2 regions of the Roseateles sp. P1_C1_2 genome follow, and region 1 is predicted to be linked to the other one. Evidence: predicted binding sites of a transcription regulator. Region 1 holds the regulator's gene; the other holds the start of a gene.
The links. Region 1 encodes FliA, which starts transcription of late flagellar genes. Its sites were predicted from a motif close to CTAAAGTTTNNNNNNNNNNNGCCGNTA; they were not measured.
Positions count from the first base shown of each region.

Region 2: AC1D2H_RS07895 (YjfB family protein) is a predicted target of FliA. The motif match lies at 1,056-1,082, and genes of this name have one in related genera.

Region 1 covers NZ_JBFUAB010000030.1:98,195-105,699, reverse strand. Annotated here, with positions in the region: partial or broken gene flhF (flagellar biosynthesis protein FlhF) at 1-264, shown strand, start outside; gene AC1D2H_RS26395 (MinD/ParA family ATP-binding protein) at 264-1,043, shown strand; gene AC1D2H_RS26390 (RNA polymerase sigma factor FliA) at 1,142-1,855, shown strand; gene AC1D2H_RS26385 (methyl-accepting chemotaxis protein) at 1,989-3,254, shown strand; gene AC1D2H_RS26380 (substrate-binding periplasmic protein) at 3,464-4,171, opposite strand; gene AC1D2H_RS26375 (GGDEF domain-containing protein) at 4,435-6,288, opposite strand; gene AC1D2H_RS26370 (putative bifunctional diguanylate cyclase/phosphodiesterase) at 6,289-7,505, opposite strand, start outside.
Region 2 covers NZ_JBFUAB010000006.1:191,403-196,094, reverse strand. Annotated here, with positions in the region: gene AC1D2H_RS07900 (hypothetical protein) at 80-823, shown strand; gene AC1D2H_RS07895 (YjfB family protein) at 844-1,047, opposite strand; gene AC1D2H_RS07890 (substrate-binding periplasmic protein) at 1,158-1,958, shown strand; gene AC1D2H_RS07885 (hybrid sensor histidine kinase/response regulator) at 2,047-3,093, opposite strand; gene AC1D2H_RS07880 (GAF domain-containing protein) at 3,111-4,692, opposite strand, start outside.

The DNA.
Region 1 (7,505 bases):
TGCGAAGGCGTCGTGCTCAGCAAGATCGACGAAGCCGTCAAGCTGGCCCCGGCCCTGGACACGCTGATCCGCCACAAGCTCAAGGTGCTGGGCGTCGCCAACGGCCAGCGCGTGCCCGAAGACTGGCATCGCCTGCCCAGCGTGGGCCTGGTGCAGCGCGCGCTGAAGGGCGCTGCCTCGGGCGCCTGGCGCATGGACAACACCGACGTCAACCTCATCTTTGCCGGCGCGCCGCTGACCGAAGGCATGAGGGCTGTGCACTGATGATGGTCGATCAAGCCCACGGCCTGCGGCGGCTTTTCGCCGCCTCCAAGACCCGCTTCGTGCCGGTCGTCAGCAACCCGCGCGTCATGGGCGCCGGCGCGCTGCTGGAGGGCCTGTGCTCGGCCTTCGCCGAGCTGAATCTCACCACGCTGGTCGTCGACGCAGGCGAACACTCGCCCAAGCCCTCCGAGCTGGCCAGCGTGGACCTGTCCAACTGCATCGAGCGCCTGTCGCCCAAGGTGTCCTACCTGGCGGCCCGCGGCCTGCCGCTGCGCCATATCAACGCCCATGGCTCGGCCGCTTCCTTCCTGGAGGCCGTGGCCGACGCCGCACCGGACGCCGATGTCATCCTGCTGCACGCGCCGGCCGCTGAACTGGCCCGCGTGGTGGCCCTGCGCGYGGTGCGCCCGCTGCTGCTGGCCGACACCGAGCCGGCGAGCGTGACGGAAGCCTATGCGGGCATGAAATGGCTCACACAACGGGCCGGGCTGATGGTCTACAGTCTGCTGATGGCCTGCCACCCACAACTGCGCGTGGCCACCCGCATCGCGCAACAGCTTCACTCCTGCGCCGACGGCTTCCTCGGCGCGGTGCTGCGTGACTGGGCCTGCCTGGACCCGCGAGCGTCKCAGAACGCACCGCTGACGCCCGAACTGCGTCATCTCGCCCGTGAGCTGCTGCTCGCGGCCCCTCCGGGAGCGGCCGTCGACGCCGCCTCCGATGCGACCCCGCTGCGCCCGGCGCGCAAGGCGTCTTCCCCCTTCATCGCTGCACATTGAACTCGCCGGAGTCCAAACATGATGCCCCCACGCTCACTGCGTTCACTGCCCCCCGCGGGGGCGCTTCAGCCCCTTCGGGCGGCCGTGCGGAGCTGACCATGTACACGCCCAAAGGCCGCCTCGACAACAGCTCGCTGATCAAGCAGTACAGCCCGCTGGTCCGACGCCTGGCGCACCAGATGATCGCCAAGCTGCCGGCCAATGTGGAGGTGGATGACCTGATCCAGGTCGGCCTGATCGGCCTGACCGACGCGCTGTCGCGCTTCGATGCCGAGCAGGGCGTGCAGTTCGAGACCTTTGCCACCCAGCGCATCCGCGGCGCCATGCTCGACGAGCTGCGCGGCGGCGACTGGATGAGCCGCGGCACGCGCCGCCAGCAGCGCGAGATCGAATCCGCCGTGCACAAGGTCGAGCAGCGCCTCGGCCGCGCGCCGCGCGAGGACGAGATCGCCGCCGAGATGGGCCTGCCGCTGGCCGAATACCAGGAGCTGCTCGGCAAGGTGCGCGGCACCCAGCTGGTCTACCTGGAAGACATGTCGGGCGACGACGGCGACCAGGATTACCTCGACCGCCACGTCGCCGACGAGAACGCCAACCCGGTGGCGATGCTGCAGGACCATCGCATGCGCGAGGCCCTGGTGGCCGCCATCAAGAACCTGCCCGAGCGCGAGCAGTTCGTGATGAGCATGTACTACGAGCACGACATGAATCTCAAGGAGATCGCGGCCGTGCTCAAGGTCACGGAGTCCCGCGTGTGTCAGTTGCACAGTCAGTCGATTGCAAGGTTGCGCGTTAAGCTGCGTGACTGGTAATCCACGGGGCCACTTCTTGCCGAGCCCCGGCCAATAAGCGGGGACAAAACGCATGTTCAAGTGGCCCAAGAGCGGGAGCTCTTCCGTCGCCATCACTCGCGACGAGCCCGTCCGTCGAGATGACAGCGCAGCGTTGAACGTTGTCAAGCGGTTGGCCCGCTCGATTTCCACCGTCGGCAAGGACGCCGCGGAAGTGCGGGGAGCCCTCGAAGACACCCAGCGCATCGTGCAGGCCCAGAGCCAGGCCATGCAGGCCCTGGCCCAGCAGCTCAACCAGATCGGCCAGGCTCAGGCAGCCATCGCCACCGCCACGGCGCAGAGCGCGGCGGCCGTGCAGCGCGCGCGCGGCGCCTTGGGTGTCGTCGGTGGCGAGGTCGTTGGCATGGCGAGCACGCTGGCCCAGGTGTCCGATGCGGCCGCCGAGATCACCAAGATTTCCCTGCAGACCCGCCTGGTGGCCTTCAATGCCGCCGTCGAGGCCAAGCATGCGGGCGATGCCGGCCGCGGTTTCGCCGTCGTGGCCGAAGCCGTCAAGGCGCTGGCCGGCCAGGTCGAGGGCTCGTCCAAGGCCATCGTCAGCGCCATCTCCAGCCTGCAGGAACGCATCGACAGGTTCAGCGCCGAGCTGACCGAGAACGCCGCCAAACCCAGCCAGATCCATGCAGCCTTCCATGAGGTCGAGCAGGATGTGCAGCGCATCTCCCAGTCCGCCGGCGAGAGCGGCCAGCAGATGAGCCTGCTCAACGAACGCGCCCATGAGCTGGAGCGCGAGGTCTCCGAAGCCTCGCACGGCCTGAAGGTGGCCTTCGACGGCAGCGACCGTTTCCTGCGCATGTCCGAGGAGCTCGTCGAGCAGATCGCCGAGAGCGGCGTCGAGGTCGACGACATGCCCTTCATCCGCACCGCCCGGGCCGCGGCCGACGAGATTGCCGGCCTGCTCGAAGAGGCGCTGCGCAGCGGCCAGATCAGCCAGGCCGACCTGTTCGACGACAAATACCGGCCGATCGAGGGCACCGCGCCGCAGCAGCACACGACACGCTTCTGCCAGCTGACCGACCGCCTCTTCCCGGCCGTGCAGGAGAAGACGCTCTCCTTCAGCGACAAGATCGTCTTCTGCATCGCGGCCGACCGCAACGGCTATATCGCGACGCACAACCGCAAGTACTGCCAGCCGCAGCGCCCGGGCGACACGGTCTGGAACACGGCCAACAGCCGCTACCGGCGCATCTTCAACGACCGCACCGGCCTGGCTTCGGCGCGCAACACCCGGCCCTTTCTGCTGCAGACCTACCGGCGCGACATGGGTGGTGGCCGCTTCGTGGTGTTGAAGGAAGCGACGGCGCCCATCATGGTCAACGGCAAGCACTGGGGCGGCCTGCGCCTGGCGTTCAATTTCTGAAAGGTCGCCCGCGCCGCGGGCCGAGCGCCGGGCCTGCCATGGGCCAGAGGCCCATGGCCTTCCGTAGGCACAAGCAGTCCGCAGGGACTGCTTGTGTCCGACTCCAGTTCACCTAGCCGGCCCGCCTTGGGCGATGTGCTTGCGGCTCAATGCTGCCAGCATCGCCGTCCCCTCGGGGGACCGGCCAAGGTACGCCTTGGACGAGGGGCTCACTTCACCGACTGCCGGATCTCCTGATTCAGCAGCTCCAGCCAGGCGTCGGCCTGCGGGTGGTTCTTGCTGATGGCCATGAAGGTCGGCTTGACCTCCAGCACGGCATGCCAGCGTATGGCGTCGACCGGCTTGGTCTGACGGGTGAGCTGGTATTCGAAAGTGGCGCGCTCCGAAAACACGGCATCGACGCGACCCAGGCTGAGCATCTCCAGCCCTGGACGCGGGTCGACGAGCTCGTGCAGCTTGTAGCGGCCAGAGGTCAGCTCGGGTGGCAGGTAGGAGCCGCGCTGGTAGGCCACGGTGGCATCCGGTGGCAAGGGTGCCTTGCGGTCGCCGCGCACGAAGAAACCCAGCTGCATGCGCGCCACCGGCAACGAGTAGCGGAACAAAGCGTCGCGCTCCTCGTTGCGCCACATCGTCATCAGCAGGCAGTCGCCATTCTTGGCCAGCGCGAAGGCGCGTACCCAGGGCACATGCAGGGTCTGCGCGGCCAGACCGCCGGCCGCGAAGGCGCGACGGGCCAGTGCCGTCAGGCTGCCGCCATCGGGCAGCTCGATGCTGACATAGGGCGGGAAATCTGTCATGCACAGCTGCACGGCAGGCGCCTGGGCCTGCACGGGCGCAGCCACGGCCAGCAGCGCCAGGCCGGTGCTCAGGCGGCAGGCGAGGGTGCGGGGGGCTGTCAGGAGGGGTGGGCGAGTCATGCGGGATGGCGCTCAGAAGTGAGCCTAGCCAGCCCGCCGGCTTTCGGCAATGCGGGGTTGAAAGCCCTGCGTGTGTTTTGCCGCTCAACGCGCGAGTGATTCCCCCAGGGCCGCGCGCCTGGCCGCGAATGACCGACTTGATCGACAGCGGCCCGGGGTAGGCGCGCACATGGTGGACACGGCCGCGGGCACGCGGCAGCACATTGGCGTCGAACAGCGCTTCGGGCGTCGTGCGGATCAGCAGCTCGCCGGACACGGCGGCTTCACTCCGCGATGCAGGCCCTGTTCTTGCCCGTGTGCTTGGCCTCATACAGGGCCACGTCGGCGCGGTCCAGCGCGGCCTCCAGCGTCTCGCCGGGCCGGTACAGCGTCACGCCGGCCGAGAAGGTCACGAAGACGTCCTTGCCCTCGTGGTTGAACAGCGCCGACGACAGCGAGCGCTGCAGCCGCACCAGCACGGCTTGAGCCTCGTCCAGCGGCGTGTTGGGCAGCATCAGCACGAACTCCTCGCCGCCGTAGCGCGCCACCATGTCGCCGGGGCGCAGCGACGCCTGGGTGCGCTCGGCGAGCGACTTCAGTGCGATGTCGCCGGCGTGGTGGCCGAGGCTGTCGTTGAGTTTCTTGAAGTTGTCGATGTCCAGCAGGGCCAACGCCACCCGAGTCGACTCGCGCTCGGACTTGGCCTGCTCGATGCCGAAAGCCTGGATGAGGCCGCGGCGGTTGGCGACCTGCGTGAGCTGGTCGGTATGGACCTCGTTGGAGAGGCGGCGCAGTTCGCCCTCGAGTTCGTCGACGCGCTGCGTCAAGGCCGCGGCACGGTCGTGTTCGAGGGTCAGCCGCTGCTGTGTCTGGGCCACCAGGCCCTGCACGCTGCGGCTTTCCTCGACCATCTCGCGCACGGTGCCTGTCAGGCTCTCGAGCGAGTCGGCCTGCTCGATGGCTTCGGCGTAGCGGCCCACGCTGCTCTGGAAGCGGTCGGTGTGCTGGCCCAGCTCGCCCAGCTCGGTCAGCATGCGCTGGATCAGGCCTTTCAACGAGTCGCGCGCCTTGGAGCGCTCGTCGCGCAGCACGCGCTGGCGTTCGCGTGTGCCGGTCAGCAGCTCGGACACGGTGCGCACGCCGCGTCCCGACAGGCCCTGGGCCAGCGTGTGGTTCATCGCCTCGGCCTGGCCGCGGGCCCAGGAGTCGTCCTCGGCGAGGTCCACCAGGCTGCTGCTCAGCTCGCGGCACAGGCCGCCGAGTTCGTCGAAGAGATGGCGGCGGTGGTCCAGCAGGTGGCGGGCGCGCAGGCACAGCGCGGCCATCTGGGTGGCGCGCTCGGGGCTGGCGCCCTGGGCCTTGAGTTCGGCCTGGGCGGCGTCGATCTCGCGCATCAGCGCGTCGGCCGGCGTCGCCTCGGTCTGCGGCGAACGCAGTGCATGGCGCACCGTGCCGCTGAGCTCACCGCTGACGTCGGCCCAATGCGGGCTGGTGTCGACAGCCGGCGCCGGCGTGTCGCGCAGGCCGGTGCGGCTCAGTTCGCCGAAGCCCGTGCTTTCGCGGAAACCGGTCTCGGCAAAGGTGCTTTCGGAGAAGAACTGGCTGGGCGTGCCGCCGTCCTCGTCCGTCTCCACGCCGCTGCCGTCGCCATCCTTGTCCCAGCTCACCACGAGCTGGCCCAGGCGCTTGACGAGCTTGCCGCTGTCGCTGCGGCCCAGCTCCAGCACGCGCTGGATGCCGTCCTTCTTGCGTGCCAGCGTCCAGTGCTTGCCGCCGCGCTCCAGGCCGCGCACCAGGCGTTCGATGGCCTGAGCCAGGGCCTCGGCCTGGGCGGCCGGGCCGGCCACGTCGAGCAGCTTGTCGACCTGGCGTTGCAGTTCGTCGAGTTTCTGGTCGCGCAGCGCCGTCTGCAGGTCCTGGCGCTGGTTGCCCGAGGGCAGGGCCAGGCTGATCAGCTTGGACATCAGCTGCTGCAGGCGCTCGGGTACGGCGCCGTTGGCCGCCGCTGCCGGTGCGGGCTCGCCGCCTTCGATGGCGTAGGCGCGGGCGTAGTTCTCGGGCGTGGGCTCCAGCCTGGCCTGGGCCAGGCGCTGCAGCGCGGCCTTGGCCAGCTGGGCCGGCGGCAGTTGGCTGCGCATTCAGCGTTGCCCGCGCGAAGCCACGTCGGTGCTGCCGTCGGCCTGGGTGATCCAGGGCGCCTTGCGTGGCAGCACGGTCTGGGCGATCCAGCGCTCCAGCTCATCGGCCGGCAGCGCCTTGCTGAACAGGAAACCCTGCATCAGCGAGCAGCCCAGGCGGTGCAGCACTTCCATCTGGCGCAGCGTCTCGACGCCTTCGGCGATGACGCGCAGGCCCAGGGCCCGCGCCAGCGCGATGATGGCCGTGACGACGGCCGAGCTCTGCGGCGTGATGCCCAGGTCGCGCACAAAGGTGCGGTCGACCTTGACCTCCGAGATCGGCAGCGTGGTCAGGTAGGCGAGGGACGAATAGCCGGTGCCGAAGTCGTCGATGGAGATTTCCACGCCGACTTCGTTGAGGCGATGCAGCGACGGGATGACGTTCTGCAGGTCCTTCATCAGGTTGTTCTCGGTGATCTCAAGCTGGATCGACCGGTGCGGCACGCCATAGGCGCTGACGCATTGGTGGATGTGCTCGACGAGATCGGTGCGCTCGAACAGCCGGCTGGGCAGGTTCACGGCGATGGAGTCGCTGAAGCCGAACTGCAGTGACCACAGCTTGGCCTGGCGGGCGGCTTCCTTCAGCGCCCACTCGGACAGCGGCACGATGAGGCCGGTTTCCTCGGCCAGCGGGATGAAGTCGGCCGGCGGCACCAGCACATTGCCGCGCTGCCAGCGCATCAGCGCCTCGGCGCCCACCATGCGGGCGGCGCGCACGTCGATCTTGGGCTGGTAGTGCAGCACGATCTCGTTGCGCTCCAGCGCCTTGTGCAGGGCGCTTTCCAGCTCCAGCTTCTGCTTGCCGTGGCCGGCCAGCTGCGGCGAGTAGACGGCCGAGGCGTTGCGGCCCTGGCTCTTGACCGCATACATGGCCACGTCGGAATTGCGCAGCAGGTCGGCCATGGTCTGGCCGTCGCGCGGGTAGAGGGCAATGCCGACGCTGGCGGTGACGAAGCATTCCTGGCCGCCGACGAAGATGGGCTCGCGCAGGGCGTCCAGCACGCGCTGGGCGACGCGCTCGGCGTCGCGCTCATCGGTCACTTCGGGCAGCAGGGCCACGAACTCGTCGCCGCCCAGCCGCCCCACGGCTTCCAGGCCGCGGTGGCTGCGGTTGCCCATGCCGTCGAGCACGCCTTCCAGGATCTGGTCGGAATGGCGCACGCAGCTGCGCAGGCGGC
Region 2 (4,692 bases), on a different contig from region 1:
GGGCCGGTTTCGTCGCATCCGCCTGACCGGAACGCTGGTGCCGCCTAGATTGCACGCCTTTCAACCGCGAGGGCGCTGCATGAACACCGTGAAGCATGACTGGTCGAGACGGGGCGCGCTCGGCATGTTGGCGGCGGCGCCTCTGGCGGCCACGCGGGCGCTGGCGGATGCCCAAGGCGAGCTGCTCGTGCTGTCCACGCTGTATTCGCGGCACAAGGCCATCGCCGCCTACGATCTTGCCGTGCTGCGGCAGGTCATCGTGGCTGTGAAGCCGGATGTGCTGGTGCTGGATGTGACACCCAGCGAACTGCGCGGCCGCAAGGTCTGGCCAGGCAAGGTCGAGTACACGGATGTCGTCTTCCCCTACCTCGATGCCACGGGCGCCAAGGGCTTGGGCTCGGAACCGGACGAAGCCCTGTTCAGCCAGCTCACTGGTGTGGCGGGCCGCGCATACAAGGCCTTCGGCGAACAGAACCCGGCCGGCGCCAAGGCACTCGACGATCTGAAGCAGGCCACCTACCGGGCCATGGCCAGTGGATGGCGCTCCGCCGCCGACGTGAACAGCGAGAAGACGGACCGGCTGGTGGCCGCGCTGCGCGAGATCGAGGAGGGGCTGGTGGGCGAGGGCGCCGCGAACGTGCAGGCGCAGTGGGATCGGCACCATGCGGAGCGCCTGCGCGACGCCGTGCGCGCCCACCCTGGCCAAAGGGTGCTGATGCTGGTGGGTATCGAAAGCCGCTACCGCGTGCTGCGCGAGCTGCGGTCGGCGGGCGGGATTCAGCCCGTCGAGTCAGAGGCGTGGCTGCGGCGCGCCGGACTTTGAGGAGTCGCTGCGCGGCGCCGTCAGGCGAAGGTGTTCAGGTTGCGGCCCAAGGAACCTTCGGTCGCCAGTGCCGGCTGCTGCGGCAGCGCGCTGAGCAGGGCCATGGCGCCGGCCGCCTGCACGTCGAGCGCCTTCCTGAGCACCAGCAGGCCGACGGTGGTGGCGGTGTCGCCCTGGGCGGGGCTTGACGCGATGCTCACATTGCTGACGTTGGTGAGTTCCATTCGCCTGCTATCGGCAGGTCCGGCCCAGACTTGAGCCTTTTCGCGCCTGGACCGCAGCGCGCGCAGAAGCCGCAGATACTCGGTCGGGGTTTGATGGGCACCGAAGGCGCATGGGCAAGGTCAGCAAGTGGGTGGTGGCGGGATGCCTGGCCGCAGCGGGCGCGCAGGCACTGGCGCAGCCGGCCGTGTGCGGGCCCTACCGCGTGGCCCTGTACGAGTACGGTTCGCTGGCGTTTCGACGCGCAGGGGGCGGTACGGTGGGCATCGATGTCGACATCGTCAACGAAGTCGCCCGCCGCACGGGCTGCAAGTTCGAAACCTTTGTCGATTCCCGAGTCCGCACCTGGACCGACCTGGCCCATGGCAGCCTCGACATGACGGTGTCTGCCATCGAGACCGAGGAGCGCAACAGCTTCGCGCGCTTCGTGATCTACATGAGCGGGCGCAACCGGCTGCTGGTTCGAAAGGGCCTGCCCAGCCCGGTCCTGACATTGGACGCATTCGCGGAAGACAGTCAATTGCGGCTGGCGGTGGTCAAGGGCTTCAGGCATGGCCCGCAGTGGGACCCCTGGATCGCCAGGCTGCGCCAGCAGGGGCGAGTGGACGAATACGCCGACGCCAACATGGCGGCCCGGCTCGTGGGCCTGGGTCGCGATGCGGCCTTCCTGTCCGAACCCGTCGTGTGGGGGCGAATCCTTGCGGACAGCAAGCTGCAGGGCAGGGTCACGGTCATCGATGGCTTTCCGGCGGACAACTACGCTGCGGGATTTGCGCTGTCCAGGTCCAGGGTTCGCGAGGAAGACGCCCGCAGGATCGAGGACGCCATCGCCGCCATGCGGGCTGACGGCAGCCTCTACAGGATCTTCAGCGCCTATCTGTCTCGCAGCGAGGCCTTGAGTTCCATGCCCTGAGCAGGGCGGGCGCCCGGTGCATGGCGGCTTCGATGCGCCGTGAAATCTTGCGTCTCGACTGGCGACCTCCAGGCGCCAGCAAGGGCTCTTACGCGAGTCCCATTTCCTGTATCGCCCGCACCAGCGCAGAAAACTCCACAGGTTTGCGGAAATGCATGAGAAAGCCTGCGTCAATCGACTTGCGCTGGTCGGCCTCGCGAGCAAACGCCGTCAACGCGATGGCGCGGATATTCCCGCCCTGATCCGCCGGCAAGGCCCTGACGCGCTCCAGCAGCTCGAAGCCTGTCATCTCAGGCATGCCGAGGTCGGAAACGAGCAAGTTCACCCCGGAACTGGGCAGCACGGCAAGCGCCTCGGCGCCAGTGGCCGCCGTCACCACCTGCGCCCCCTGCAGTTCCAACGCACGGGCGACCATCTCGCGCACCGTGTCGTCGTCATCCACAACCAGAATTCGCGCGCCGGCGAGCGAGGTTCGATCAACCGCGCCAGGGTCGGGTGAGGCGCTGGCGAGACTTCGCGCATTGATCAGCGGCAACCGCACTGAAAAGCGTGCACCGCGGTCCGGCCCGTCGCTGTGCACGCCTACTTGGCCGCCATGCAGTTCAACCAGGTTTCGCACGATCGACAAGCCAAGGCCCAGCCCGCCATGACGGCGCGCCATTGAACCGTCCGCCTGGCGGAACCGCTCGAAGACGAACGGCAGGAACTCGGACGAAATGCCGATGCCGGTATCTTCGACCACGATCTCCGCGACCTCGGCCGTGCAACGCAGCGCCACGTGCACCTCGCTGCCACGGGGAGTGAACTTGACCGCGTTGGAGACCAGGTTCGTCACCACCTGCTGCAGTCTCACAGCGTCGCCCATCACGGCCGCGCCCTCGTGCATCGTGACGTCTGTCGTGAGCCGCACGCCTGCACGGTCCGCTGCAGGCAGCAATAGCTCGACTGCCGCAAGCGTGAAGCTCGCCGCGGAGACCGGCGCGACATTCAGGATCAGCTTGCCGGTGGTGATGCGGCTCATGTCGAGGAGGTCCTCGATGAGCTGCACCTGTGCCTTCGCGCTGCGCTCGATGACGTCGATACCTTTCTTCAATTCGGCGTCTTGCTCGGCGGCCTTGCGGCGCAGGATGTGCACCCAGCCGGTGATGGCGCTCAGCGGGGTGCGCAGCTCATGGAAAGTGTTGCCAGGAACTCGTCCTTCACCAGGCCCGCTTGTTCCGCCGCCAGGCGGGCGGTGCGTTCGCTCTCCAGCAACTGGGTCCGCTCACGCATCGCGTCGCGAGAGGCGGCGTAGAGGCGCGCGTTGTCGATGGCGATGGCAGCCTGGCTGGCGATGCCTTCGGCGATCCGCTCACTGCGCTCGGTGAAGACGCCGACATTGGCATGGCCGAAGAACAAGCCGCCCAGCACTTCGCCCGAGCGGCTGATCACGGCTACCGCGAGGTAGCTGCGCACCGGCAGATGGCCTGCCGGCATGCCACGGTGGGGCCCCCATTGCCCGTAGCGCGGATCGGCCATCACATCGTCAAGCCTGATCGTCGGTTCGCCGCGGAAGGTTGGGCCGAACATGGGCGTCGGGCGAGGATGCCCGAAGTTCTCGAACTGCTTGCGGTCGGCGCCGGACGGCGTGTACAGCAGATAGGCCTCGCCATCGTCGTGGACGCCGTTGTAGAAAAATGCGCCGAACTGCGCGCCCGTCAGCGATGTCGCTGCGTCGGTCACGCGCTGCAGCAGGACGCCGATGTCCAGCTCCGCCGCCAGCGCGGCGCCGGTGCGGTTCAGAGTCTCCAGCGTGCGCGCCTCTTCGCGCAGGGCGGCCTCGGCTCGAGTGCGCTCCAGCGCCTCCCAGCACCGGGAGACGACGACCTTGACGAGTGAAATCTCCTCGTCGCTCCAGTGGCGCGGCACGCGCTGATGGACCGCCATGGCGGCCACGAAACGACCGTTCTTGTGCAGCGGCACGCAGATGACGGACTGGATGCTGGTGCGCACATAGGCGGTGCGATCGGTGCCGGCCGTGGCGGGGTCTCGATCCACGTCGTGATTGACATAGGCCTGGTCAGCGCGCATCAGCCTCAACACCGCTTCGCCGAAGTCGGCGAAGCGGTAGGTGCCCACGATGCTGGGCACGCCGTCGTTGAAATCACCGAGGAGGTCGAAGGTGTCCTGGTCTTCGCGCACCGTGGCATACGCGCAGCGATTGACGCCGAGATGGCGCCCCAGCAGCTCGGCGGTGATGTGCATCACGTCCGCCGGATCGACGAGTTCGCGGGTGGCCTGCGCCAGCGCATCAAGGAAGGCCAGGCGCCGCGAAGTCAGCACCTTCTCCGTGGTTTCTGCAAAGGTCACCAGCACGCCGCGGGCTTGGCCGAGCTCGTCGCGCACGGCGCTGTACGAGAAATTGAAGTAGACGTCCTCGGGATAGCCGAAACGGTCTATCGTCAGCTTGAAGTCATCGAAGCCCACGGGCTCGCCCTGCAGCACCCGCAGCCACATCGGCCCGATCCTTGGCCAGATTTCCGCCCACGTATCCGGCGCCCGCCCGCCCAGTGCGGCCCCAGCCTTGGCACCCAGAATCGGGCGATAGGCGTCGTTGAAGATCTGGATGAACTCGTCGCCCCACGCCAGGTACATCGGCAACTGGCACTCGAGCATCGTCGCCACGGTGATGCGCAGCGCCAAGGGCCAGCGGTCGAACGCGCCCAGGGCCGTGGTTTCCCACCGAAAAGCCCTG